One region of the Halobacillus sp. AWM4_238 genome, then DNA from elsewhere that is predicted to be linked to it. Evidence: riboswitches for the same ligand, from Rfam matches in the RefSeq annotation. Region 1 holds a riboswitch; each other region holds the start of a gene.

Region 1 (6,021 bases):
GGAATATTCCGTTTGGCAAGCTCTTCTGCTTCTTCTCCTCCGCGCCCAAATACGAAGGGGTCCCCTCCTTTCAATCGTGTAACGACTTTCCCTTTCAAAGCATACTTACATAAGAGATGATTGATGGACGTTTGGCTAAGGGCGTGATGATCGGGACGTTTTCCGCAAAAAACAAGTTCCGCATCCTCCCTCGCCTCATTCAGGAGCTCTTGATTGATCAAGCGATCATAAAGTATGACATCTGCTTTTTGTATCGCCTTTAGTCCTTTTACTGTAATAAGGTCGTAATCCCCTGGTCCCGCTCCTACGATATACACGTTTGTCATCTTCCGGCCCCTTTCGTTACACCCAATTTTTATCTTGTAAAAGTTTCCACACTTGTTCGGCACAGCTTTTCACATCGTACGCTTTAGAATCTAGCACCAGTTCCGGTTGCAAAGGTTTCTCATAAGGGGCATCCACACCTGTAAACCCTTTGATCTCTCCATCCCTGGCTTTTTTATAAAGTCCTTTAGGGTCACGGTTTTCGCACTCTTCAATTGGACAGTCCACATAGATTTCTATAAAGTCCCCGGCTTGCATCGAAGCTCTCACACGATCCCTGTCTTTTTGATAGGGTGAAATGAATGCTGTTAAAACAATCGTTCCACTATCTGCAAAAAGCTTCGCAACTTCACCGATCCGTCGAATGTTCTCTTCCCTGTCTTCTTCTGAAAATCCAAGATCCGAGTTTAGCCCCTGCCTGACGTTATCTCCATCCAGCAAATAACTCTGCAATCCCTTTTCGTGGAGAACCTTATTTAATTGATTGGCAATGCTTGATTTGCCTGATCCTGATAGACCTGTAAACCAAAGGACCCCGCTGTGATGGCCGTTTTTCTTGCGATAACCTTCTTTACTGATGGATGCTTCGTGCCAGGTAAGGTTTGTCGTCACTTTCTTCATCCTTTCACTTCGGCTGTCTTCTGTAAGCCTTCGATCAGTACATCCACGACTTCTGGACGACTGAACGCTTTTGGTGGTTTCTCACCATTTCTCAAAAGCTCCCTTACTTTCGTACCGGACAAAATCAGATGATTCTCTTTATCGTGTGGACATGTTTTATTAGACGCCATCGACTCACACGCTTTGCAATAAAAACTATGCTCAAAGAAAAGCGGAGTGATGCCAAGTTCTCCTTTCTCGTAGTGACTGAAAATCTTCTGTGCATCATACGTTCCGTAGTAATCACCGACTCCTGCATGATCACGCCCAACAATGAAATGAGAGCACCCGAAATTTTTTCTTACAATTGCATGGAAAATCGCTTCCCGGGGTCCTGCGTATCTCATAGCCGCATTAAAAACAGCTAAAATCACTCGATCTTTTGGATAATAATTTTCCAATAACACTTGGTAACTCTTCATGCGGACATCGCTCGGAATATCATCGCTTTTCGTCTCCCCGACAAGAGGGTTGAGAAACAATCCATCCACGGTCTCGAGCGCTGCCTTTTGGATATATTCGTGAGCCCTGTGCACAGGGTTTCTTGTCTGAAATCCAACTACTTTTTCCCAACCCAGTTGCTCAAATCGTTTCCTTGATTCTGCAGGGTCCAAATAAAAGGATTCTCCGTGTTCATAAGGAGGTTTTTGAAACACCTCAATATCTCCTGCCACATACCAATCGGGGCGCTCGAATAATTTTTTGACACCTGGATGGGCATCATCAGAGGTTGCGTACACGTTTTCTGCTTCTTTTTCTTTATCCGGTTTGAAAAGATCGGTAATGGTTATAACCCCATACACCACTCCGTCCTTGATGAGCTGTGCTTTTCTTCCGAGATTCTCTGCTTGTTTTTCTGTCACCGGAAGTGTGATTGGAATACTCCACGGCTCTCCATCGCTCAGCCGCATGGTATTCACAACGGATGTATAAGTCTTTTCATCCATAAATCCACGTAAAGGGCTATATGCACCATTAGCAATTAAACCGAGATCACTAAGCGCCATGGAGTCAAGCTCGATGAGATCTTCCGGTAGCTCCTCTGGTCTTTTTTCCTTCCACCTGTTTATCAGCACTCCACCGTGCGGGGGGATGATTGACATATCCATTCCTCCTTCAAGGTTATTCATCTTGACTGTTTTCTGTTGTATGCAAGCCGCATTCCGTTTTATTGAACCCTTTCCACCGGCCTGACCTACCGTCATCCGCCGCCTGGGCTGTACATGGAATGCATCCGACACTAGGATAATTTTGATCGTGCAATTCATTGTAATCCAAGCTATTTAGTCGGATATACTGCCATACGTCATCCCATGTCCAGTGAATCAATGGGCATACTTTTACCGATTTGAATCGTTCATCTTTATTAACAAAGTTTGTTTTTTTCCGGCTCGGAGATTGCTCTCTCCTCAACCCGGATAGCCATGCATTTCTTCCATGGAGAGCGTCCTCAAGCGGTTTGATCTTACGGATGTAGCAACATTGATTCGGTTTCCGTTTCCAAAGAGCTGATCCGTATTGCTCGGCTTGTTCATCCAGGCTCATCTCAGGTTGTTTCATCGTTATGTTTAAATCTGGATATCTCTGTTTTACTTTTTCAATCAGCTGGTAGGTTTCCTGAAAATGGATGCCCGTATCAAGAAACACGACTTCGGCATCCGGTTTTTCTTTAGAAATTAAATCAATGAGAACGATTCCTTCTGCGCCGAAACTGCAAGCATAAACAATGTCTTCATACTCCTTGTAGGCCCAGCGAACAATTTCCGATGCTCCTTTCGTATCTTCTTTCGGTGGATCATCGGTAAATGGATTCTCAAAAGATTGATAGGTGATGTGTGGTTGTGTCATGTCCTCCTCCTCTCTTAAATAGAAAAATGCCTTTCTTCCCGATAAGAAGAAAGGCATTTACAATGTCATGTAAACTGCATTCTCCCTATCTTCTCAAGCGCTTAACGCCTGCTGGAATTGGCACAGTATCTGTTTACATTCCTAGACCCGTTGCCGAGGCTTCAAAGGGCCAGTCCCTCCACCTCTCTAGATAAGAAAAGCTTATGAAATTTTCTGAAAAACAAGTTGATACAAATCTTATGCTCCTTTTCATCATATGTCAATGCTTTTTAGAAAAATTACAACTTTTCTGTTTTTTTATTAACATTGGATTGACAAATGAAAAGATGTTCGTTAATTTTATAATTATTCTAAAAACTACATACAATCCTTATGAAGAGCCGGGGGAGGAATCTGGTCTGAAGATCCCGCAGCAACCTTTAACCAGGTGCTCATTCCAGCAGCCATCCGGCTGAAAGATAAGGTGTGGACGATCCCCCTTCTTTCAGATGGGGGATTTTGTTTGTTTCAATTTTTTTAAACATAAAACCTAGTAAGTGCATAGGAATAGTAAAAATGACGATGACCTATGTATAATTAAGGAGTGGTACACATTGCAAAAACTGACCATTTTCGCCTTCATCGGTTTTATAGCACAGCTGATGGATGGAGCGCTCGGCATGGGGTTTGGCCTTAGCTCTTCGACGATCCTCCTGTCCTATGGACTGGCGCCTGCTGTCGCTTCTGCATCCATCCACATGTCGCAGATTGCCACAACGGCTGTTTCAGGTTTTTCTCACTATAAGTTTGGCAACGTTGATAAGCGGCTTGTGATGATCATTTCTATTCCAGGTGCAGTCAGCGCTTTTTTTGGAGCTGCTTTTTTAAGCCGAATTCCAGGAGATTATATTAGGCCTTACATATCCATGTTTCTCCTGCTATTAGGCATTTACATCGTCATTCGTTTTCTATTCCTTTCGAAGAAAACGGACAGAAGACCAAAAAAAGCCGTAAAAAAACGATTTCTTCTGCCTCTTGGAATAGCAGGAGGATTCCTGGATAGTGTCGGAGGTGGCGGATGGGGTCCGGTCAACACCCCTGCTCTGCTTACCCGATCAGGAATTGCTCCAAGGAAAGTCATCGGAACGGTAGATACAAGTGAATTCCTGGTAACGATTTCAGCTACAGTAGGTTTTTTGATTTTTTTAGGTCATGACCAATTCAGTTGGCTCCTCATCACCTCATTCGTTCTCGGAGGGGTCGTTGCAGCCCCTATCGCCGCTTGGCTTGTAAAGATTCTCCCCTCTTCTGTTCTTGGAGTACTAGCCGGTGGCTTTATCATTCTTACAAACGCAAGGACTTTATTAACTTCCGTTCCTCTACACACGCATTTACTAACATTCGTGTACACGCTCCTTGTTTCCAGTTATCTTTTCATCGTGCTTTCTTCCATCAGAAATCATTTGAAATTGAAAAGAGCGATCATCCGGGAACAAGCATAAAAAACGCAGCTCTATGAAGAGCTGCGTTGTTGTATCTATTATTCAATGGAGAAGATATAAGAATAGATCGGTTGACCGCCTTTGTGGATCTCCACTTCTAAATCTTCAAATGTTTCTTCTATGAAGGATTCAAGTGCTGCCACATCTTTTTCGTCGACTTCTTCACCAGTCAAGATCGTGAGGATTTCATCTTCATCTTCATCAATCATTTGGTTCAGCAACGTTTTAGCCGTCGTTAAAGCACTTTTATCTGTAGCAGAGATTTTGCCATCAGCGATTCCCATAAAGTGATCTTTGGAAATGTCCAACCCATCAATTTGAGTATCTCTGACTGCGTACGTAATTTGACCTGTTTTCACTTCAGACATGAGGCTGAGCATTTCCTCTTTATTGGATTCAAGGTCAGCTTCCGGGTTGAACCCTAGAAGAGCACTCATCCCTTGAGGAATGGTTTTCGATGGAATGACAGCAACCTCAACATCCGCTAATTCAGCAGCTTGTTCAGCAGCCATGACGATATTCTTGTTATTCGGCAGGACAAGCACACGTTTCGCATGCGCTTCCTTGATCGCTTCTGAAAGATCTTGAGTACTCGGGTTCATCGTTTGGCCGCCTTGAATGACGACAGTAGCTCCAAGACTCTCAAACAGTTTCTTGATCCCGTCTCCCATGCTTACTGTAACGATTCCATACTCTGCTTTTTGATCGGACTTAGGCTTGGCTTTCTTTTTGTCACCGACGATCGAGGTATGCTGTTCACGCATGTTCTCAATCTTCATGTTGACAAGACTGCCGTACCTTTGTCCTAAGGTCATCGCTTCTCCTGGATACTCCACGTGTACATGGACTTTGATCAACTCTTCATCAGAGACGACAAGGAGTGAATCCCCCATTTCACTGAGCTCGTTACGAAATGCTTCTTCATCATAAGGATGCTCAGCAAGCTTGTCTTCTTCAAATTTGACCATGAATTCTGTACAATAGCCAAATTCGATATCTTCTGTATTCATGAAGTCTTGATTCAACTTGTGGTGTTCCGCATTAACCATCTCGTCCATGGATACCGTTTCTTCAAGATCTGGAAGTTCTTCTCCTTTCAAATTCGCAAGAAAGCCTTCGTAGATCGTGACAAGGCCTTGACCACCACTATCCACGACACCTACTTCTTTCAAAACTGGAAGTAGTTCAGGCGTGCGCTTCAATGATTTCCTAGCTGCTTGAACGACACCTTCGATGAATGGAATGAAGTCTGTTTCTTTTTCAGCGATTTCGACTGAAGCTTCGGCAGCCTCTCTTGCTACGGTAAGGATGGTTCCTTCCACTGGTTTCATAACGGCTTTATATGCAGTCGTGACACCACCTTGAAGAGCGTCTGAGAAGTCTTTGGTTGTTATGACTTCTTTGTCTTCAATCGCCTTGGAAAAACCACGGAAAATTTGCGAGAGAATAACACCGGAGTTTCCACGCGCACCCATCAGGAGACCTTTGGAGAGGGACTGGGCTACGGTTCCTACATGATTCTGGTCCACATTCCGCACTTCTTCAGCTCCAGAAGTCATGGACAGATTCATATTTGTTCCCGTATCGCCATCCGGTACAGGGAAAACATTCAAAGCATCGATCATTTGAGAGTTCTGTTTCAAATGATGAGCTCCTTGCAAGATCATTTCGGCAAGCGTCTTGCCGTCTAACTTTTGTAACGTCACAC
Region 2 (6,021 bases), 2.9 Mb from region 1:
CAAGGTCGTACCGTTCCCCTTGCTGCTTTTTGATGGTCGGTTTGAAGTCACGCTTCTCTTTCTTTTTCTTTGAACGATCCGGCTTGTAATCAAGGGCGATTCGGTCTTTGAATGAACCATTGGATACCGTCACCCACGCTCGTCCAGGCTGCCCTGTGAAAGTGACCGTACCGTCATCCGTGATCGTAGCAACGTTTGGATTTTTCGATTTCCAAACGAGTCCTTCATTCACCTTTGTAAAATGTCCATCTTTATACACGTTCAGGGCAGATAGAGTAAACACATTCCCTTCCATTGTTACATCTGCCTGCGGAACATTCTCAAAGATAATCAAGTCTGATTGCTCACTCTTTTCAGCAGCATCCACCTCTGCTCCCATGAACCACGACGGCAGCATCATGTCGATGGTCAGTGTGAAAATGAACACCCATTTGCCTGCTATTTTCATTCGACACTCCTCCTTTATTTATCTATTTGTAAAAGGCGCCTACCTATCCAGGAAGATCCTTTTGCAAAAAATTTCGTAGAGTAGTACCCATGCAGAAGACAATTTATTGTAAACGTTTACATATTGTAATAAAAGCTTATCGGAAATAGGTATAGTCGTCTATACCACTTAAGGCCCTAATCCTCTTCAGAACCTTTCATTCCCAAAACTTTCCTACTGATTCGATAGACTTATTTTGAAATTTCATGTCAGTATATTTAGAAACAAATAAAAAAAGAGGACACCTGATCAGGTGCCCCCCTCTATTAAGATGCGCTCTTGAATACGGCCTTTCCTTTTTCTACGGTAAATTTCGGATATCTAAAGGCGATGGCTAACAGACCCGCCACCATTGTAAGTAGAGGGTAAATGCAAAATGGAACAATCGCGACTGGAGAAATGCTGGCGACACCCGCTACCGCCAAAATCTGTCCGCCATAAGGGATGATCCCTTGAACGGAACTGGAAAAAATATCGAGGATACTTGCTGAGCGCCTGCCTTCGATGCCATATTCATCAGAAATCTGCTTGGCGAGCGGACCGGCTGTGATGATAGAAATCGTATTGTTCGCTGTCGAAAAGTTGACGGCCGTCACAATACCTGCAATGCCAAGCTCTCCACCACGATTGGAATGGACTCTCCCGCTCACGGCTTGCAGTAGAAATTCAATGCCGCCATTAGCCCGGATGAGTTCCACTAGACCACCTAACAATACGGCAATCATCGCAAGCGTCTGCATGTTCGTAAATCCATCCCCTACGAGGGTGACGAATTCCATGCCGGAAAACTTCCCAAGCACAAGTCCAACCCCACCGGCGAAAACAATGCCGCCGATCAGAACATAAATGACATTTACTCCGGCAATCGCGAATCCGAGTACCCCTAGGTAAGGTAAGATCTCAACAATGTTGTACGAGTAATCATTCTGCAGGCTGGCCGTTGCATCGGCGGTCATCACACCAAAAATAATGGCTGTTATGATGGCTGCTGGAAGAACGATGAAGAAATTCGCTTTGAACTTCTCTTTCATTTCTGTTCCTTGTGTACGGACAGCTGCTATGGTCGTATCGGAAATGACGGAAAGGTTGTCCCCGAACATGGCACCACTCACAATCGCCCCCATCACTAAGGCAAGGCCGATGTCAGTCTGCTCGGCTACACCCAATCCGATGGGAGCCAGGGCAACCACCGTACCTGTAGACGTTCCCATAGAAATCGAGATAAAACAGCCGATGACAAACAATCCGACGACCATCCAACCGCCAGGCAAGTAGGTCAAGCCTAGATTGACGGTCGATTCAACGGCCCCCATGCCGGATGCTACGGAAGCAAATGCTCCCGCTAGTAGAAAAATGATGACCATTAAGATGATGTTGGGGTGTCCGCCCCCCTTGGTCAATTGGGATATTTTTGTTTGGAAATCAGTCTTCCGGTTCATCGCTAAAGCAACGAGAATTGCCGCGAATAAAGCGACAAGGACAGGCATTTGATAGAAATCTCCTGTAGCGATTCCCGAACCGATGAAAAGTAAAATGAAAATCGCAAAAGGAATGAGTGCGAAAGGGTTGCTCAATGATTTTGCCATGATTGGACCTCCTAAAATATTTTAAACTCATCAGAATAGTCGGTTTTATCCCGAGAAGGATGAATGGTTCAAAGCGAAGAAAGCGGCAAATAAAAAAGAGCCCTCTTATATAAGAAGGCTCTCTGAATCGTATCCGTTCATTCCTTCTTATCTCTCAAGTGATCAACACTTGCTGGAATTAGCACCGGCCAACCGATGTTGGTGGTTGCTGAAGCATCACAGGACCAGTTCCTCTGCTTCTCTTGATAAGAAATATTCAATTGAGTCAATGGTAACTTTACAATAAAAACCATTCGATGACAAGCGTTTTTTTCATTCTCACCTTTCGTAGCGGCCGATCACTTCCATCGCTTTTTCAGAAGCGGAGGTATCGATGGCATCATTGAAGTCAATATCCCCACGTATAGCGCCGTTTGCGTCATACATCTCAAACTGTTTCTTAATATCATCGATAAACATTTCCCCGTTCGGGTCGAGTCCTGTCACACCGACTTTTTTCCAAACTTCTGTGTCCTTCAACGCTGTATGCTTCGTCATGATCTCAATCACTTCATCCAGCCCCTCATCATAAAGGAACGCGTCATTGTAATCGCGCACCCCCTTCAAGTAAGCGGCCATAAAGCGGACGGACACGTCGGTATCTTTTTCAATGAAATCAGGCGATCCAAGAACCATGGCAATTTGTGCATCGGGAGCGAAATCTGTGGCATCACGGAAGCGGACGTGCAGGTTCTGTGCTTCCCCTTGAGTGATCAGTGGTTCAATTTGAAGAGCGGCGTCAATCGACTTGTTGCCCATCGCGGCAAGCATATTTCCAAAATCGGACATGAGCACGAACTCGACATCCCCTTCGGTCAGCCCTGCATGTTGAAGCATCCGCTGGAAAATGTAATCATCCACGGCGTTTCTCGATGACACGGCAATCCGCTTCCCTTTCAAGTCACTGTATTCTTTGATTTCATCCTGCAGATCTTCACGAATGGCAAAGCTGAAATACGAGCTGCCATCAAAATAGTGCCCTTTATCAGCAATGATTTTTACATCAATGCCTTGAGCGATAGCATTGAAAAAGGAAGCTGTAGATACGCCACCGGCAATGTCCACTTCACCTGCCGCCAGGGCTGGTAGCATATCATCACTGTTTGCGAACGTCGTGAACTTGATATCGATGTTGTAGTCATCAAAATAGCCTTTTTCCTCAGCGATATAAAAACCGGCCCCAGAAGCAGCACCATCTTCGGCAATGACTACCGTTGTTTTCTTATTTAATGGAGCAAAATCACCATCAGGAGTTTCCTTATTCCCCTGGTCCTCCCCACTCTCGCCAGAGGAACAGCCGAACAACACAAAAATGATGAACAGAAAAGAAAACAGATGACATACTTTTTTCACCATGGGATTTTAATCCCCTTTCTTCTGCTATTTTCGCGAACGCTGCACTTCATCCTGAAGATGGTTCCAAATCTCTACAAAATGTTCCGCCATCACAGGATCCGCACGTACCTGCTCCATGTTTCTCGGTCTCGGCAGACGGATTCGTTTCTCATCAATGATGGTACCGGGCTGTGAACTCATTAAAAGGATCCGGTCACTAAGTAGGAGCGCTTCATCTATGCTATGGGTAATAAATAAGACCGTTTTCTTCGTCTCCGACCATATATTCAATAGTTCTTCCTGCAAAATGAATTTATTCTGCTCATCAAGCGCGGCAAAAGGTTCATCCATGAGGAGAATCTCAGGGTCATTCGCAAAAGCTCTGGCAATGCTTACGCGCTGCTTCATTCCACCGGAGAGCTCTTTCGGATAAAGTTGGGCGAACTTCCCGAGGCCTACTTTTTCCAAGTAATACGTGGTTCTTTCCTTGATCACATCCTCAGGTAAATGCCTCATCTTCAATCCAAAACTGACATTGCCCTCAACCGTCAACCACGGGATGACGCCGCGTTCCTGGAAAACCATCGATTGCAGCGGCCGTTCTTTCTTACTTTTGGCAATCGAAAACGTTCCCCCGCTCGGCTTTTCTAAGTTAGCTAAAATCCTTAAGAGGGTCGTCTTCCCACAGCCGCTCGGCCCGACGAGGCAGACAAATTCCCCGTCCGCAATATCAAGCGAAATATTTTCCAGTGCCGTCACACGGTTTTCTTTCTTATAAAACACTTTCGTCAAATCTTTGATTGATATTTTAGCCTCCATCCCCTGTCGCTCCTTTCATCAATTAGCGCCATGGCAGCAGTTTGGCCTGCAGTCCCCGGAGAATGATCGAGAACAAGTAGCCGAAGAACGAGATGAGCACAAGTCCGACAAACATTTCTTTCAGCAGGAAGGCTTTATACGACGTCCAGATCAAATACCCGATCCCGGAGTTGGCTCCCATCATTTCCGCAGCGACGATCGTTAACAGCGCAATCGCCTGCCCCATTTGAATCCCTTCGAGCATAACCGGCAAAGAACCGGGCAAAGCAATTTTGAAGAAGAACTGCTTCGAATCGGCGCCGTAATTCTTGGCCACATCCAAATAAATCCGGTCAATGTTCACCACGCCCGCAACGGTATTAATAACGACTGGGAAAAACACACTGCCCGCAATCGTCACCACTTTTGAAACTTCACCGACACCGAATAAAATGATGATGATCGGCAGAAGCGCAAGCGTCGGGATTGGCATCAATGCCATAATGAGCGGCGAAAGAAAATGCCGAATTGGACCGTAAAGCCCCATCAAAAGACCAATCACGATGGCAGGGATGACACCAAGGAGAAACCCTGCAAAAATCCTGAACAGAGAGATGCCGATATGATGGAACAATTCTCCGCTCATCCCCATCGCCCAGAACGTGCCGACGATTTCTGTCGGAGGTGGGAAGAAACGCGCATCGATCAGCCCCGTTCGTGATAAAAACTCCCATAGCAATACAATGAAAATCGGTGATGCGATCGTCAACATCTGCTTCAGGCGATGCTGCATCTGCCGCTTTTTCCATTCTTGTTTTTCCATTTGTAAAGGGTCGATCACAGATTCCCTTCGGCCGTCTTTCATACTCACCACCTCTACCGCTAATTTATGAGCGAACGCCCAATTGTGTGAAATTCACAGGTTTAAATAGCCAGAATAAGCTTGGGTGCGCACAAAAAAAAACGCCATACAGGCGTTTCTTATGATGGATTCACTCTTATGAAGTCATGATCATCACCTACGAGATCTGCCCCTTCAGGAACCCGGATATACAGAGCACTTCCATTCCAATGGGAAACCGTTGTATCGTCCCACATGGATGCATGATTTTCATCAAACATACGATAAGGAAACTCAGAACCGAACATATGGTATTTCAGGTTCAATTTCTCCCCTGGATGAATCGATAGTGTCGACCTTTCCATATGCACCACCGGCGTGTACTTCTCTTTCACTTCGTATCCGTTAATCATTAGTGGTGTTTGATAGAAAATCACCTCGATGTCCTTTGTAAGGTCATCTGTACGTTCGACATAAATGTTGATTCCGTCCACATCATTGTTTGAGACTTCCAGATTCATTGGATCACCGTTATAGGGAAACACCCATCCTTGAATTTGCCATTCCGCCAGCTGATCGGTATTTCCATTTGACACTGCATCATAGAATTGCAGAGACTTCTGTTCTTCCTCTGCGTCACTCATTTGTCCTTTCAACTCTGTATGGTTTAACGGAATCAGTAGAAATACGACCATCGAGAGGATAAGCAGGACAGAGTAACTGGCGACCATCCACAATCCCACCTTCCTTCTCCCCAAGCCGAACCGTGAACTTTTTTTAATGAGAAGGCTCAAAGCAATCAAGACCGCAAGTATAATTAAAATCGGTACGAAAGCGACGATCATCATCCTTTCACCTCCAAACGATTGGATATCAACACGGCTAATGAGTAGAAAATCGTCGTCGCAGCGAGCGTCTTAAGTGTAAACAACCAC
Region 3 (6,021 bases), 1.2 Mb from region 1:
TGTGAGATATACTCTTTGTCATATGGTAGTGAGACTTCTACTGTCATGATTACCCTCCTATCTTAATTACGCGTTAACGGTTTCGTCTTCGATGCCAAGTTCCTGTTTAATCCAGTCATAACCTTCCGCTTCAAGACGCTGGGAAAGTTCTGGTCCACCAGATTTGACAACACGTCCTTGCATCATAACGTGTACTTTATCAGGAGTGATGTAGTTCAATAGACGCTGGTAGTGAGTGATGATCAAGCAACCGAAAGCATCGTTACGCATTTCATTGATTCCTTTTGCAACGACTTTCAATGCATCGATATCAAGTCCTGAATCGATTTCGTCCAAGATAGCAATCGCTGGTTGGATCATCATTAATTGTAGGATCTCGTTACGCTTTTTCTCACCGCCGGAGAAACCTTCATTTAGATAACGCTGTGCCATATTTTTATCCATATCAAGCGTATCCATCTTAGCGTCCATCTCTTTGATGAACTTCATTAGAGAGATTTCATCGCCTTCTTCACGGTGAGCGTTAATAGAAGAACGCAAGAAATCAGAGTTTGTTACACCACTGATCTCACTAGGATATTGCATAGCAAGGAATAGACCTGCTTGAGCGCGCTCGTCCACTTCCATTTCAAGGACGTTTTCGCCGTCTAGCAAAACTTCACCTTTTGTTACTTCATATTTAGGGTGACCCATGATTGCGGAAGCTAGTGTAGATTTACCAGTTCCGTTCGGTCCCATAACAGCGTGGAATTCTCCACCGTTGATTGTTAAATTAACACCTTTAAGGATTTCCTGACCTTCGATTTCTACGTGAAGATCTTTAATTTCTAAAGTTGATCCTGCCATAAATGAATACCTCCAGTATCTATTTTTATAGAATGTCCAAGTTGATCGGAAACAAAGAACTATTCTCAATTTATTCTCATTACAATCTTATATCATTTAGTGCTTGTTATCAACTTTTTCCCTTTACCAGAAGCCAAGAGAATGGACATACGAAAACCAAATTTCTACATTTTTCATGTGTATTATAACATGAAAAAATCAGGTGGCTAAACACACCTGATTCATTCAATCATCTTATGAGTTATTTATGCAATTGACGGTCGACCTGGGCAATCATTTTTTGACTCTCTTCGAATTCACGTTGGCGTTTTTCTTCTACTTTCAGGCGTGTATCCAACTTTCTGCTGTACTCCGCATAACTCATGTTATGGGATTGGTGCATGGCTTTCTCCATATCAGCAGTGTAATTCAAATTTAGATCGTCACTAATAACGAATCAACCCTTTCAGATTATTTACACAATTTAAAATACCACAAATATTATACACAAATAAACCCCCGTGGCCCTCTAAATTCATGCAAAAAGAATCTTCTTTGTTGATGTAAGCGTTTACCGCAATTGAGTATATAAAATACATCCGAAATCCTCTGATTTCCTAATAATTGGATCAGTTAATCGTTGTCGTCAAATCCATGTATGCATCCTGAACCAGAGTGACAGCCTGGCTTAAAGCTGCTCCACCACCAAAGGCTGCGGCAACACCACAAGCTTCCAAAATTTCTTTTTCCGTTGCTCCCTGGTCAACGCACCCTTTCGTGTGGTAAATCATGCAGTACTCGTCCTGTGCAACGATACTGATCCCTAAGGCCATCAGTTGTTTATCTTTTTTCGACAATTCCCCTGCTTTGAAACATTCCTGCGTAAATTCATCAAACTTATGAGAAACTTGCGGCATATGCTCTCTGAAGGCGCCCATTCCTTCTTTATAATCATGTAAATACGTTTGCGTCCACGTCATATTTTGCTCTTGCATATGAAAACCTCCCAGTAAAAATAAGTGACTGCGGTTAGTATAAACCGCAGTCACTTATTTTATCCGTTATTCTGCATCACTTGAGACTGGCACAACAGCACCATCGTATTCTTCTTTAATGAAGTTGACGATCTCTTCAGAACGAAGAACTTCAACAAGTGTATTTAAGGCTTCATTCTCTTTATCTTCACTATTCGCAGCCACAACGTTCACATAAGGAGAGTCAGATTCCTCGAGAATAATTGAATCTTCACTAGGAGACAACCCAGCCTCAATCGCATAGTTTGTGTTAATTGCAACAAGTACGTTTTCTTCACGTTGATACACTTGTGGAAGATTGGCTGCATCTACTCCTGTATCAAATTCGATGTTTTTAGGGTTTTCTACAATATCCTGTACAGTAGCATCTACTTTCTCAACATTTTCATCTAGTTTAATCAATCCCTCTTTCTCCAAGAGCGAGAGGATACGACCGTGTGTGGATACAGAACGACTCATGACTAGAGTTGTGCCTTCTTCAACTTTTTCAAGGCTTTCATACTTTTGGGAATAAACACCGATCGGCTCAATATGGATTCCCCCAAGGTTTGCAAAGTCATAGCCTTTCTCTTCCTCTTGAATTTCCATATAAGGAATCGTTTGGAAATAGTTCGCATCAATGCGGCCTTCATCTAAGTCCTGGTTTGGTAAAATATAATCCTGATATTCTTCGATCTCAAGCGTGATTCCTTCTTCTTCAAGCATAGGTTTCGCCTTCTCAAGAACTTCAGCATGTGGAACACTAGTCGCCCCTACTTTAATTTCTTTTGTTCCACCTTCTTCACTTTCTGATCCTGAGGCACTTTCTTCTTCATTTGAAGTCCCGCATGCTGCGAGCACTAGTATAAGCAGTAGTGCAGATAAACCCGTCCATATTTTTTTCATTTTCATTCTCTCCCTTTTTTTATATTTTATCTTTTATCCAATTTCCGTGAGATAGCATCTCCGATGAATTGGAAAATAAACACAATTAAAATGATTAAGATCGTACAAATAAATACAACGTCAAAATTGCTTCTTTGGAACCCATAAAAATAGGCAAAATCACCAAGACCACCGGAGCCGATTGCACCGGCTACAGCTGTGTATCCAATTAACGCAATCGCGGTTACTGTAATTCCGGAAATAAGAGCTGGCATCGATTCCGGAAGCAACACTTTAAAAATAATTGTCGAATATTTAGCTCCCATAGATTTTGCTGCTTCTACGACTCCTTTATCGACTTCTTTCAAAGCAATTTCCACCAGACGGGCGTAGAATGGAGCACCGCCAATAATCAGTGCGGGCAACGCTGCTTGTGGCCCTCGGATCGTCCCTAGAAGAAAGTCTGTAAACGGGAACAATAATAAGATGAGTATGATAAACGGAATGGCTCTAAATATGTTAACGATAGAAGCAGTGATCCAGTTCAATGTCTTGTTTGCCCAGAGCCCCCCAGGCCCAGTCAAATAAAGAAGGAGACCTAACAGCAAACCTAAAACGAAGGTTCCAGCAACAGATACAAGCGTCATATAAAGGGTTTCATTAGTAGCGGTAATCATATCTTCCATTCGTACATTCGGGAACCATTCATTAAACATGTGGATTCACCTCCACTTCTACCGATGTTGATTCAATATAATCAATGGCTCGTTCGATTTCTTTTTGTTCTCCATCAAACTGAACGAACATTGTCCCATATGCACCCTTTTGCGTTTGCGTAATCTTACCATGTAGTATGTTGACATTAATTTCAAACTTTCTTGATAAATCACTAATCAGTGCCTGATTTGTACTTTCTCCCACAAAGTGAAGACGTATAATTTTTCCTGACTGATAATGATCTTTGATCAATTGCAAGGATGTTTCTTTTTCCGGGTCACCCATTACCTGATCCACAAACTTCTTCGTGACTGCTTTTTGAGGATGTAGGAAGACATCCAACACATCGCCTTGTTCAACAATTTTCCCTTCTTCCATAACAGCCACCTGATGACAAATTTTGCGAATAACATGCATTTCGTGTGTAATTAGAACGATTGTAAGGCCAAGTTTTTCGTTAATATCCACTAGAAGATCAAGAATCGAGTCCGTCGTCTCTGGGTCCAACGCGGATGTAGCTTCATCACATAAGAGAACTTTAGGATTGTTTGCAAGAGCTCTGGCTATTCCGACTCTCTGCTTTTGCCCGCCGCTCAGTTGGGATGGATAAGAACCGCCCCGGCCCTTTAACCCGACCAATTCTATCAACTCTTCGACACGCTTTTGCCTCTCTGCTTTAGGGATTCCAGCAACCTCCAATGGAAAAGCAATATTATCATGAACTGTTCGCGACCATAGCAAATTGAAATGTTGGAAAATCATCCCTATCTCTTGTCTCGCTAATCTTAACTTCCCTTTGCTTAAAGCCGTCAGTTCTTGATCATCGACGTGAATACTTCCTTCTGTAGGATCTTCCAAGCGGTTCAATAAACGAATAAATGTACTCTTACCGGCTCCACTATAGCCGATTACTCCATAAATTTCTCCTTTGTTTATGTTAAGACTTAAATCATCCACTGCTCGTACATCTTGATCTTTTGTGTGGAATATCTTTGATAGTCCTTTAATTGAAATCATGCTGCTTTCCCTCCACTTTCAAAAAAACGCCACCCTGTCATGAGAACAGAATGGCGTTTTTTAATCTTACCTGAAAATCTGTTCTCTCATCTGTCAAAGATTTATACTTTGCAGGAATTGGCACCTGAGCAAGACAGTCTTGCCGGTTGCCGGGCATCATCGGGCCAGTCCCTCCGCCACTCTGGATAAGAGATTTTATTTATTAAATTATTATCACTTTAACTCGTTTAAGTAGTACAAAGTGGATTTTAGCATCGTACGAATTTTGTGTCAACTGATAAAACAGATTGTTCAGAAAAATAAAATTCAAAAATAGAAAAGAAATGCTTAATTCTTCCACACAAGTACGTCCATAAATGAAAAAAATCCCTTCTTTAATAGAAGAGATTCATCGCTTTTACAATTCTCATCTATCAAAGTCAAAGACTTCGCAGGAATTAGCACCGTGCAGGTTACCTGCCGGTTGCCGGGCATCGTCGGGCCAGTCCCTCCGCCACTCTGAATAAGTGAAGATGTCGATATGAAATTAGTAATTATGTTAGCATGGGATTTAAATGAGCGTCAATCCATAACATTCCGCCAGTAAAAAGGAGAATGACATTGAGTAAACAAGCCCCTTTATTTGAACTGCCATACATTAACGACCACTCTTCCAGTTACAGACTTGAAGAAGATTTAGGAAAAGTTATCGTCTTGACCTTCTGGGCTTCCTGGTGTCCAGATTGCGGGAAAGACTTACCTAGGAAAGAGCAATTGTTTAAAACGATGGATCATGACAAAGTAAAAATGATGACGATAAATGTAACCGGAAGGGAACGGAAGAGTGAGGAAGGAATGGAATACTTCGAAAAGTTCTTAACACAACCTACACTTTCTGATGATGGACGCTATGTCTATGACTTGTATCATTGTGATGGTGTCCCTTCCACCATCATCATTAACCAACAAGGTGAGGTCCATGCGAATTTTGGCGATCAGTCCTCCTTTTTAGATATTGTAAGCAAACTGGGAGAAATCATATGAAGTGCATAAAAAAGACAGCATGGACGTTGAGACGTCTTTGCTGTCTTCTTTGTTTCTCTTTAACTGTTAGATCCTATCCAAATAAGAAAGAGCATTTATTTATTCAACAATGGTGGTCATTTCCTGGGAAATACAAACACTATTCAACAAAACCAACCACTTTCTCATACATATAGGAAACAGAGTGAAAAGCGTAAATCTTTTCTTCTATTTCCCCTTCCCTCATCACCAGCAGACATGGAACGCTTTTAATCTTATACTGTTGCATCAACTCCGGGTGTAGAGAAGCATTCATTTCCTTAAAAACTTCTTTATTGAATACAGCCTCGAGCGTTGTAAGCATTTGACGTGCTAAATGGCAAGTTGCACAAAAAGGGCTATGGATGAAAATTAGGGCTGTATGTGGAGTTTCCATGAGCTCTTTCACATTTGTTGTCTTTATTTCCTCCACATGTATCCTCCTATATTAAATAAATCGACTTGACGTTGAAATGTCTACTAAGTAGGGCTCTTGCTAGTTCAGCTTCCGGTGTAGCAGCCA
Region 4 (6,021 bases), 2.4 Mb from region 1:
ATTTTGGTTGGATCTCCTGTAACGGCAAGGAGCTGACGAATGCCGAGAGCATGAAGCCCCATTAAATGAGATTGCAAACCTAGTAAATTGCGATCCCGGCAGGCTATGTGGACGAGTGGGTCCACCTGATACTTCTCTTTAATGATTGATGCCATCGCCGTGTTGCTTATTCTCGGAGAAGCGAGAGAGTTGTCTGCGAGTGTGACAGAATCGACACCCGCTTCCTGTAAAGCTTTCGCTCCTTCAAAAAAGCGATCGGTCTTCAATTTTTTCGGCGGATCAAGTTCAACGATGATAGAACGGCCTTTTTTGGCTTTTTCATGAAGGTGGGGACGTGGATCAATCGGATTGGACACCCGCACCTCCGTCTTCTTTTTGAATGGAACCACCTTATCCTGTATCGGTGCTTTTCCTTTGACTCTAGCAGCAATGGCTTCGATATGTTCCGGTGTCGTTCCGCAGCAGCCGCCGATCAGACGGGCGCCTTGCTCAAAAAGGGATTGGGCACTTTTTTGGAAATATGTCGGGTCCGTTGGATAAACGAGCCTACCATCCTGGTAGGCGGGCAAACTTGCATTCGGATAAGCTGACAACACAGCACGCTCCGGAAGCGGAACCTCTTCTAACGATTGAATCGTGTGATAAGGTCCGAGTCTGCAATTGACGCCGACAACATCAGCGCCTAAGTCTTCCAGCTGTTTGAGTGCATCGGGAAGTGGGGTGCCGTCTTGCAGGACACCCGCCTCATGCATGGATACTTGAGCGATGATCGGCAGGTGTGTTTCTTTTCTAGCAATCTTTAAAACAGTCTTGATCTCTTCTAAATCATAAAAGGTTTCAAGCAGAAGGCCGTCGACTTTTTCAAAAAGAAGACAGTACAGCTGTTCCCTGAAGCTGCGCTTGATTTCTTCTGTCGATATGGCTTGTTTGCGGGCCCCCCGGACGCCACCGATGGTTCCGACTACGTATTGCTCGTCACCGGCCGCTTGTTTGGCAAGTTTGACAGCAGCGGCATTGATCTCTTTGACTTGATCTTGAAGGCCGTAGCGTTCCAGTTTAATATAATTGGCGCCGTAAGTATTCGTTTGGATGACGTCCGCACCAGCGTTCACGTAAGCGCGGTGGACGTTCAATACTTCTTCAGAGTGGGAGAGGTTCAATTCTTCAAAACATCGATCGATGCCATAAGAGTAGAGGAGGGTGCCCATAGCTCCGTCTCCAATCATCGTCTGGTGGTGTAAAGCTTCGCGTAGATCCATTGTTCAACCTCCTGTTTGTAAGAATGCTTGAGATCCTGATTTTTCTAATGCCTGGTAAAAGTCCTTGATCAAATCATCCGGGTTCTCAAGACCGACAGATAAACGAAGCAACCCGTCTGTTATCCCTCGCTTTTCACGTTCTTCTTTCGGCATCGATGCATGAGACATCCGGGCAGGATAGGACAAGATCGATTCGACCGCCCCAAGACTTACGGCATAAACAGGGAGCTCCACGTGCTTTGTAAACTGCCGGACCGCATCTTCATCCCGCAAACGGAATGATAATACCGCTCCGGCCCCTTCTGCCTGATACGTCTGGGTCGAGCTGCCAGGATGAAAACGGAAGCCAGGATAGTAGACCTGTTCCACGTGCGGGTGGGCGCTTAATTTCTCTGCAATCTTAACAGCAGATGCTGACGATTGAGTCATTCGGCAATGGAGAGTTTTCAAGCCGCGAAGCACGAGCCAACAATCGTGTGCGCCTAGAATCGATCCGAATGAATTTTGTAAAAATCCGAGCTGCTCCGCAATCTCTTGATCTCTTGTTACGGCAAGGCCTGCAACCACATCACTATGACCGGCAATGAATTTCGTCGCACTATGGAGGACGAGATCTGCCCCAAGTTCGAGCGGTCGTTGAAGGGCGGGTGTCATGAATGTGTTATCGACGAATGTCCAGCAATCGTTCGCTTTCGCTAACTTTGCGACAGCACGAATATCTGTAATCTCAAGCGTGGGATTGGACGGCGTTTCTATATACAAAAGTTTCGTATTAGGCTGAATCGCCGTCGCCACCTCATGAAGGTCCGTCATATCAACGAATGTGTGATCGATTCCAAATCTGATGAGCACATCGTGGATCATGCGGAAGGTGCCTCCATAAACGTCCTGGGTGATGACGACATGGTCGCCTTTTGATAACAGCATGAAGGCTGTTGAAATGGCAGCCATCCCTGAAGCGAAAGCAAAGCCGTTTGTGCCGCTCTCAAGACCGGCAATGGTCTCCTCCAAAGCTCGTCGGGTCGGGTTTCCGGATCGGCTGTAGTCGTAGTCCCCGGGGTTGTCGAAATCCTGCTGATGAAAGGTGGATGCCTGTTGAATGGGGACACTGACAGCGCCTGTATGCGGGTCGAATTTATAATCACTGTGCAACAATCGCGTTTGCAAAGAATGATCGGTCATCGTACAGATTCCTCCTTCGGTAGTTGGGTGAGGGTATAATCAAGGTCTTGAATCAAATCATCGATATGTTCGACGCCGACAGAGAAACGAAGCAGTCGGTTACAGACGCCGTAGCTGATCCGGGTCTCTTCTGGAATATCTGCATGAGTCTGAGTTGCAGGATAGGTGATGAAACTCTCTACACCTCCAAGGCTTTCGGCAAAACTGATTAACTTCAAGTTCCGTAAGAATGGATCGATCCAAGCTTCGGATTGAAGTTTGAAGGAAACCATCCCACCTTGACCAGGATAGAAAACATCTGTCACGTGCGGATGTTCTTCTAAAAAGGCAACAACGGATTTTGCATTGTTTTCATGCTGACGCATCCGGAGAGGGAGGGTCTTCATTCCGCGCATGACAAGCCATGAATCAAAAGGGGAAAGGACAGCGCCCGATGTATTTTGATGAAAAGCGAGCTTCTCCGTTACGTCTTTTCCTTTGCTAACAAGAATACCGGCAAGGACATCGTTATGACCGGCCAAATATTTCGTAGCACTGTGAATGACCACATCTGCACCTTCTGCAATCGGCTGCTGCAACACCGGAGTGTACAGGGTGTTATCGACAAGGAGCAGAAGGTGATGAGCTTTCGCGACCGTTGAAATTTGCTTGATGTCTGCTGTATGCATCAGCGGATTTGTCGGTGTTTCCACGTAGATGGCTTTCGTCCGCTCATTGATGTAGTCGTGGATCCGTTCAAGGTTGTTGCTGTCACAATAATGGAACCTGAGGTCATAACGTTCTTCCATATGTTCAAACAAACGGAACGTCCCGCCATACAAATCTTCGGAAACGATGATCTCATCGCCTTTCTTAAAAAGAGATAACGCGGTTTGGATCGCAGCCATCCCTGAGCTGAACGCAAAACCTGCATCTCCGCCTTCAATATCTGCGATGGAAGACTCGAGAATTTGGCGGGTGGGATTTCCGGTCCTCGAATAATCAAAGCCCGTCGACTCCCCTAAACCAGGATGGCGGTAAGGGGTGGAAAGGTAAATGGGAGGGTTAATCGCGCCGGTAGGCTCATGCCGCTGGTTTCCAGTCTGAACGAATTTCGTATCCCTGTGTGGACACATAACACCACATCCTTTATAAGTTATTGGTTCAAAATAAACGCTGGTTAAACAGTAACTCCCTCTCGTGTAAGATGTAACTTCGAGACGTTTGTATGTTTGGATGGTGGTTCGGGAAAGCGAGTCACTCCCGCCGCTATGCTCCACCCAAACTAAAGTCTTGAAAGTGGGTCTTCCTAATTTCTGTAAAATAAAAATAAAAAAAGCCTTCTCGAAGAAGAAGACTTTTGTGTGGACGGCTCTTCTTCTTATCTTTCAAGTTGTAAAACAACTTGCTGGAGTTAGCACCTTTCTGGTCGAACCAGTGGTTGCTGAGGCTTCGTCGGGCCAGTCCCTCTGCCTCTCTTGATAAGAGATTCAATTGTAATTTTTTCTAATTGCTGATTACTCTACACTACTCAGAAAGTTTTGACAATATGCTAGAAAGAATTTTCCGAAAACTTTTCCCGAATAAGAATAAAGCCTCCTTTTTCAAAAGCAGGCTTACATGGAAGGGTTTTGTACTCCGGCTTCGATGTAGGAGCGGACAAGCTGCCATTTACCCTCTTGTTTTTCGAATGTATCAAAGAAAAGGTTGGAAGTTTCCAAGAGTTCACCGTTTAAGCGAATGGAAACCCAAAAAGCAGCCAGTTGTTTGTTTTCGTCCAGCTGGGTGATGGAATGATCGGTGTAGATCCATATCATGTCTTGATTTTGGAAGTGTTCAAAAGCTTGAGCCCATCCTTCGATCGACTCTTCATAAGAATAATCCACCCGTTCGCCGTGACGAATCTCTCTTGCTTCGAGGTTTCGCGATGTTACTCTTTTTAAGTGATCCAAATCTTGTTGACTAGCTCTCCGTTTATACTCTTCATAAAAGGTTAGAAAGTCCACATCCATTCCTCCTCTCCCTCCATGGTTCGACAGAGAAGGTGGAAGTCCTGTCTATTAATGACAAATGCCTAAATTGTACAGGACGGTTTTGACTTGTAAAGCAAGCGTACCGACCCATAGCAGGAGTGTGGCCCCATTCAGCCCGTACCATATTCTCTTATTCGACATCTGTTTACGTTTGTTATATAAAAATGCTAGCAGAGGAATCGTCAGGACGGTGAAGATCGTCGTTAAGCCGAGGAGTCCTTTGTAGTCGCGGATCCAGATGAAATCATTGAAGAAGGGGATGATGATCGTTGAAGTGTAAATGACAGATAGGGCATAAACCCCAATCGACCAGGAGATCATCATGAACAGCAGGTTAACAAGAAGTGGGTAAGTTTTCACGGGCACACCCCTAGGTTCATTAATCCGATTTGTTTACTCGGGTTAATGTTATCCTACGTTCAACGATCAAATATGTCAACGTTTCATCCGTATTCTTTTTGATGGGCTTTCTTTTTCTTTAAATAGTCCTCATCCTCCCTGACCTCGATCCACTTTTTCTCGAAAATTTCAGCGGATGCTGCTTTCTCATCGTCGATGTCGCGATCGTTCACTTCACCATTTTTGTCATACTTCTTCCCGCCCTTATAATTCGCGTACCTTCGCGAGCGCGTGTATCCCATCTGCAAAAACTTCCGTGCCATATCCATGCCCACAAAATCATCCTCTTCTTTATAGTCGAGAAACATTTGATAGATTTTTTCTGATGATTCCTTGGCAATCTCTGGTGTTTTGAAGCGCCAGTGGGGCAGGATTTCACCTTTGTATGGTTCGACGAGAAGTACCCCTTGCTCACCTCGGCCCACTCGATATTTTTCTGGATTTTTGCGAAAATCGATTGTATCAAAATCGAGGTCGTAATCAAACGCCATTTTTATTCTTCCTTTCTGTGTTTTCGATTCCGAACATATTTAGTTCAAGATCTTGAGAAAGCTTTCTGATCAAGGCTCCACCAGCGGTGCTGTTTCCTTTTTCATCGATCGCAGGACCCACGACCCCGATTCCCATACGGCCGGGGGATGAGCCGATGATGCTTCCGGATACCCCGCTCTTACAAGGAAACCCAGCTTCTACGGCATAGTGTCCTGAAGAGTTGTACATTCCTGATGTCATCATGATCGCTTTCACCGTGCGTAAATGATGGGAGGGAATGAGTTTTTCTCCTGTTTCAAGATCCAGTCCTCCTTTAGCTAGAAACAGCCCCACACGTGCAAAATCATGGCAGCACATCATGACAGAGTTCATTCGAAAGTAAAGGTCTAGCGCTTCTTCTACGTCCGTGACCAATGTTCCGGTACTCTGCATAAAGTAGGCGAGAGAGCGGTTCCGCGCACCATTCGATTTCTCCGCTTCGTACACTTCTTCACTCATTTCGAGCTCATCATTATTCGTTATCTTTCGTAAAAAATCCATATAGCGGTTGAAACGTTTCTCGACGCTCTGTCCTTTGATTAAAGCAGATACGGCGATGGCTCCGGCATTAATCATGGGATTGAAAGGTTTGCTTGTATCGTAAGACTCCAGCTGACTGATGGAATTGAAGAAATCCC

What was found. A riboswitch is a leader RNA that binds a small molecule or an ion and turns the genes downstream of it on or off. The one in region 1 is predicted to bind S-adenosylmethionine.
Region 2: linked by a shared signal. The riboswitch ahead of ACXACN_RS18610 (Na+/H+ antiporter NhaC family protein) and the one ahead of ACXACN_RS04295 (phosphoadenylyl-sulfate reductase) in region 1 are both predicted to bind S-adenosylmethionine.
Region 3: linked by a shared signal. The riboswitch ahead of ACXACN_RS10410 (methionine ABC transporter ATP-binding protein) and the one ahead of ACXACN_RS04295 (phosphoadenylyl-sulfate reductase) in region 1 are both predicted to bind S-adenosylmethionine.
Region 4: linked by a shared signal. The riboswitch ahead of ACXACN_RS16350 (methionine biosynthesis PLP-dependent protein) and the one ahead of ACXACN_RS04295 (phosphoadenylyl-sulfate reductase) in region 1 are both predicted to bind S-adenosylmethionine.

What each region holds. Positions count from the first base shown of each region.
Region 1 is NZ_JBSWSY010000002.1:828,897-834,917, reverse strand. It holds gene cobA (uroporphyrinogen-III C-methyltransferase) at 1-326, opposite strand, end outside; gene cysC (adenylyl-sulfate kinase) at 343-936, opposite strand; gene sat (sulfate adenylyltransferase) at 942-2,087, opposite strand; gene ACXACN_RS04295 (phosphoadenylyl-sulfate reductase) at 2,107-2,832, opposite strand; SAM riboswitch class I at 2,915-3,029, opposite strand; SAM riboswitch class I at 3,200-3,297, shown strand; gene ACXACN_RS04290 (sulfite exporter TauE/SafE family protein) at 3,426-4,313, shown strand; gene ACXACN_RS04285 (DAK2 domain-containing protein) at 4,352-6,019, opposite strand.
Region 2 is NZ_JBSWSY010000002.1:3,738,865-3,744,885, reverse strand. It holds gene ACXACN_RS18615 (glycoside hydrolase family 3 protein) at 1-448, opposite strand, end outside; gene ACXACN_RS18610 (Na+/H+ antiporter NhaC family protein) at 754-2,073, opposite strand; SAM riboswitch class I at 2,218-2,325, opposite strand; gene ACXACN_RS18605 (ABC transporter substrate-binding protein) at 2,392-3,468, opposite strand; gene ACXACN_RS18600 (ABC transporter ATP-binding protein) at 3,493-4,266, opposite strand; gene ACXACN_RS18595 (ABC transporter permease) at 4,289-5,110, opposite strand; gene ACXACN_RS18590 (hypothetical protein) at 5,227-5,934, opposite strand; gene ACXACN_RS18585 (hypothetical protein) at 5,931-6,021, opposite strand, start outside.
Region 3 is NZ_JBSWSY010000002.1:2,018,154-2,024,174, forward strand. It holds gene sufD (Fe-S cluster assembly protein SufD) at 1-47, opposite strand, end outside; gene sufC (Fe-S cluster assembly ATPase SufC) at 67-846, opposite strand; gene ACXACN_RS10390 (YuzK family famiily protein) at 1,088-1,228, opposite strand; gene ACXACN_RS10395 (carboxymuconolactone decarboxylase family protein) at 1,455-1,820, opposite strand; gene ACXACN_RS10400 (MetQ/NlpA family ABC transporter substrate-binding protein) at 1,887-2,744, opposite strand; gene ACXACN_RS10405 (methionine ABC transporter permease) at 2,771-3,439, opposite strand; gene ACXACN_RS10410 (methionine ABC transporter ATP-binding protein) at 3,432-4,457, opposite strand; SAM riboswitch class I at 4,541-4,649, opposite strand; SAM riboswitch class I at 4,861-4,966, opposite strand; gene ACXACN_RS10415 (TlpA family protein disulfide reductase) at 5,052-5,480, shown strand; gene ACXACN_RS10420 (thioredoxin family protein) at 5,620-5,931, opposite strand; gene ACXACN_RS10425 (toprim domain-containing protein) at 5,942-6,021, opposite strand, start outside.
Region 4 is NZ_JBSWSY010000002.1:3,272,536-3,278,556, forward strand. It holds gene ACXACN_RS16340 (bifunctional homocysteine S-methyltransferase/methylenetetrahydrofolate reductase) at 1-1,259, opposite strand, end outside; gene metC (cystathionine beta-lyase) at 1,263-2,441, opposite strand; gene ACXACN_RS16350 (methionine biosynthesis PLP-dependent protein) at 2,438-3,556, opposite strand; SAM riboswitch class I at 3,799-3,908, opposite strand; gene ACXACN_RS16355 (hypothetical protein) at 4,037-4,426, opposite strand; gene ACXACN_RS16360 (hypothetical protein) at 4,481-4,813, opposite strand; gene ACXACN_RS16365 (DUF4385 domain-containing protein) at 4,897-5,343, opposite strand; gene glsA (glutaminase A) at 5,333-6,021, opposite strand, start outside.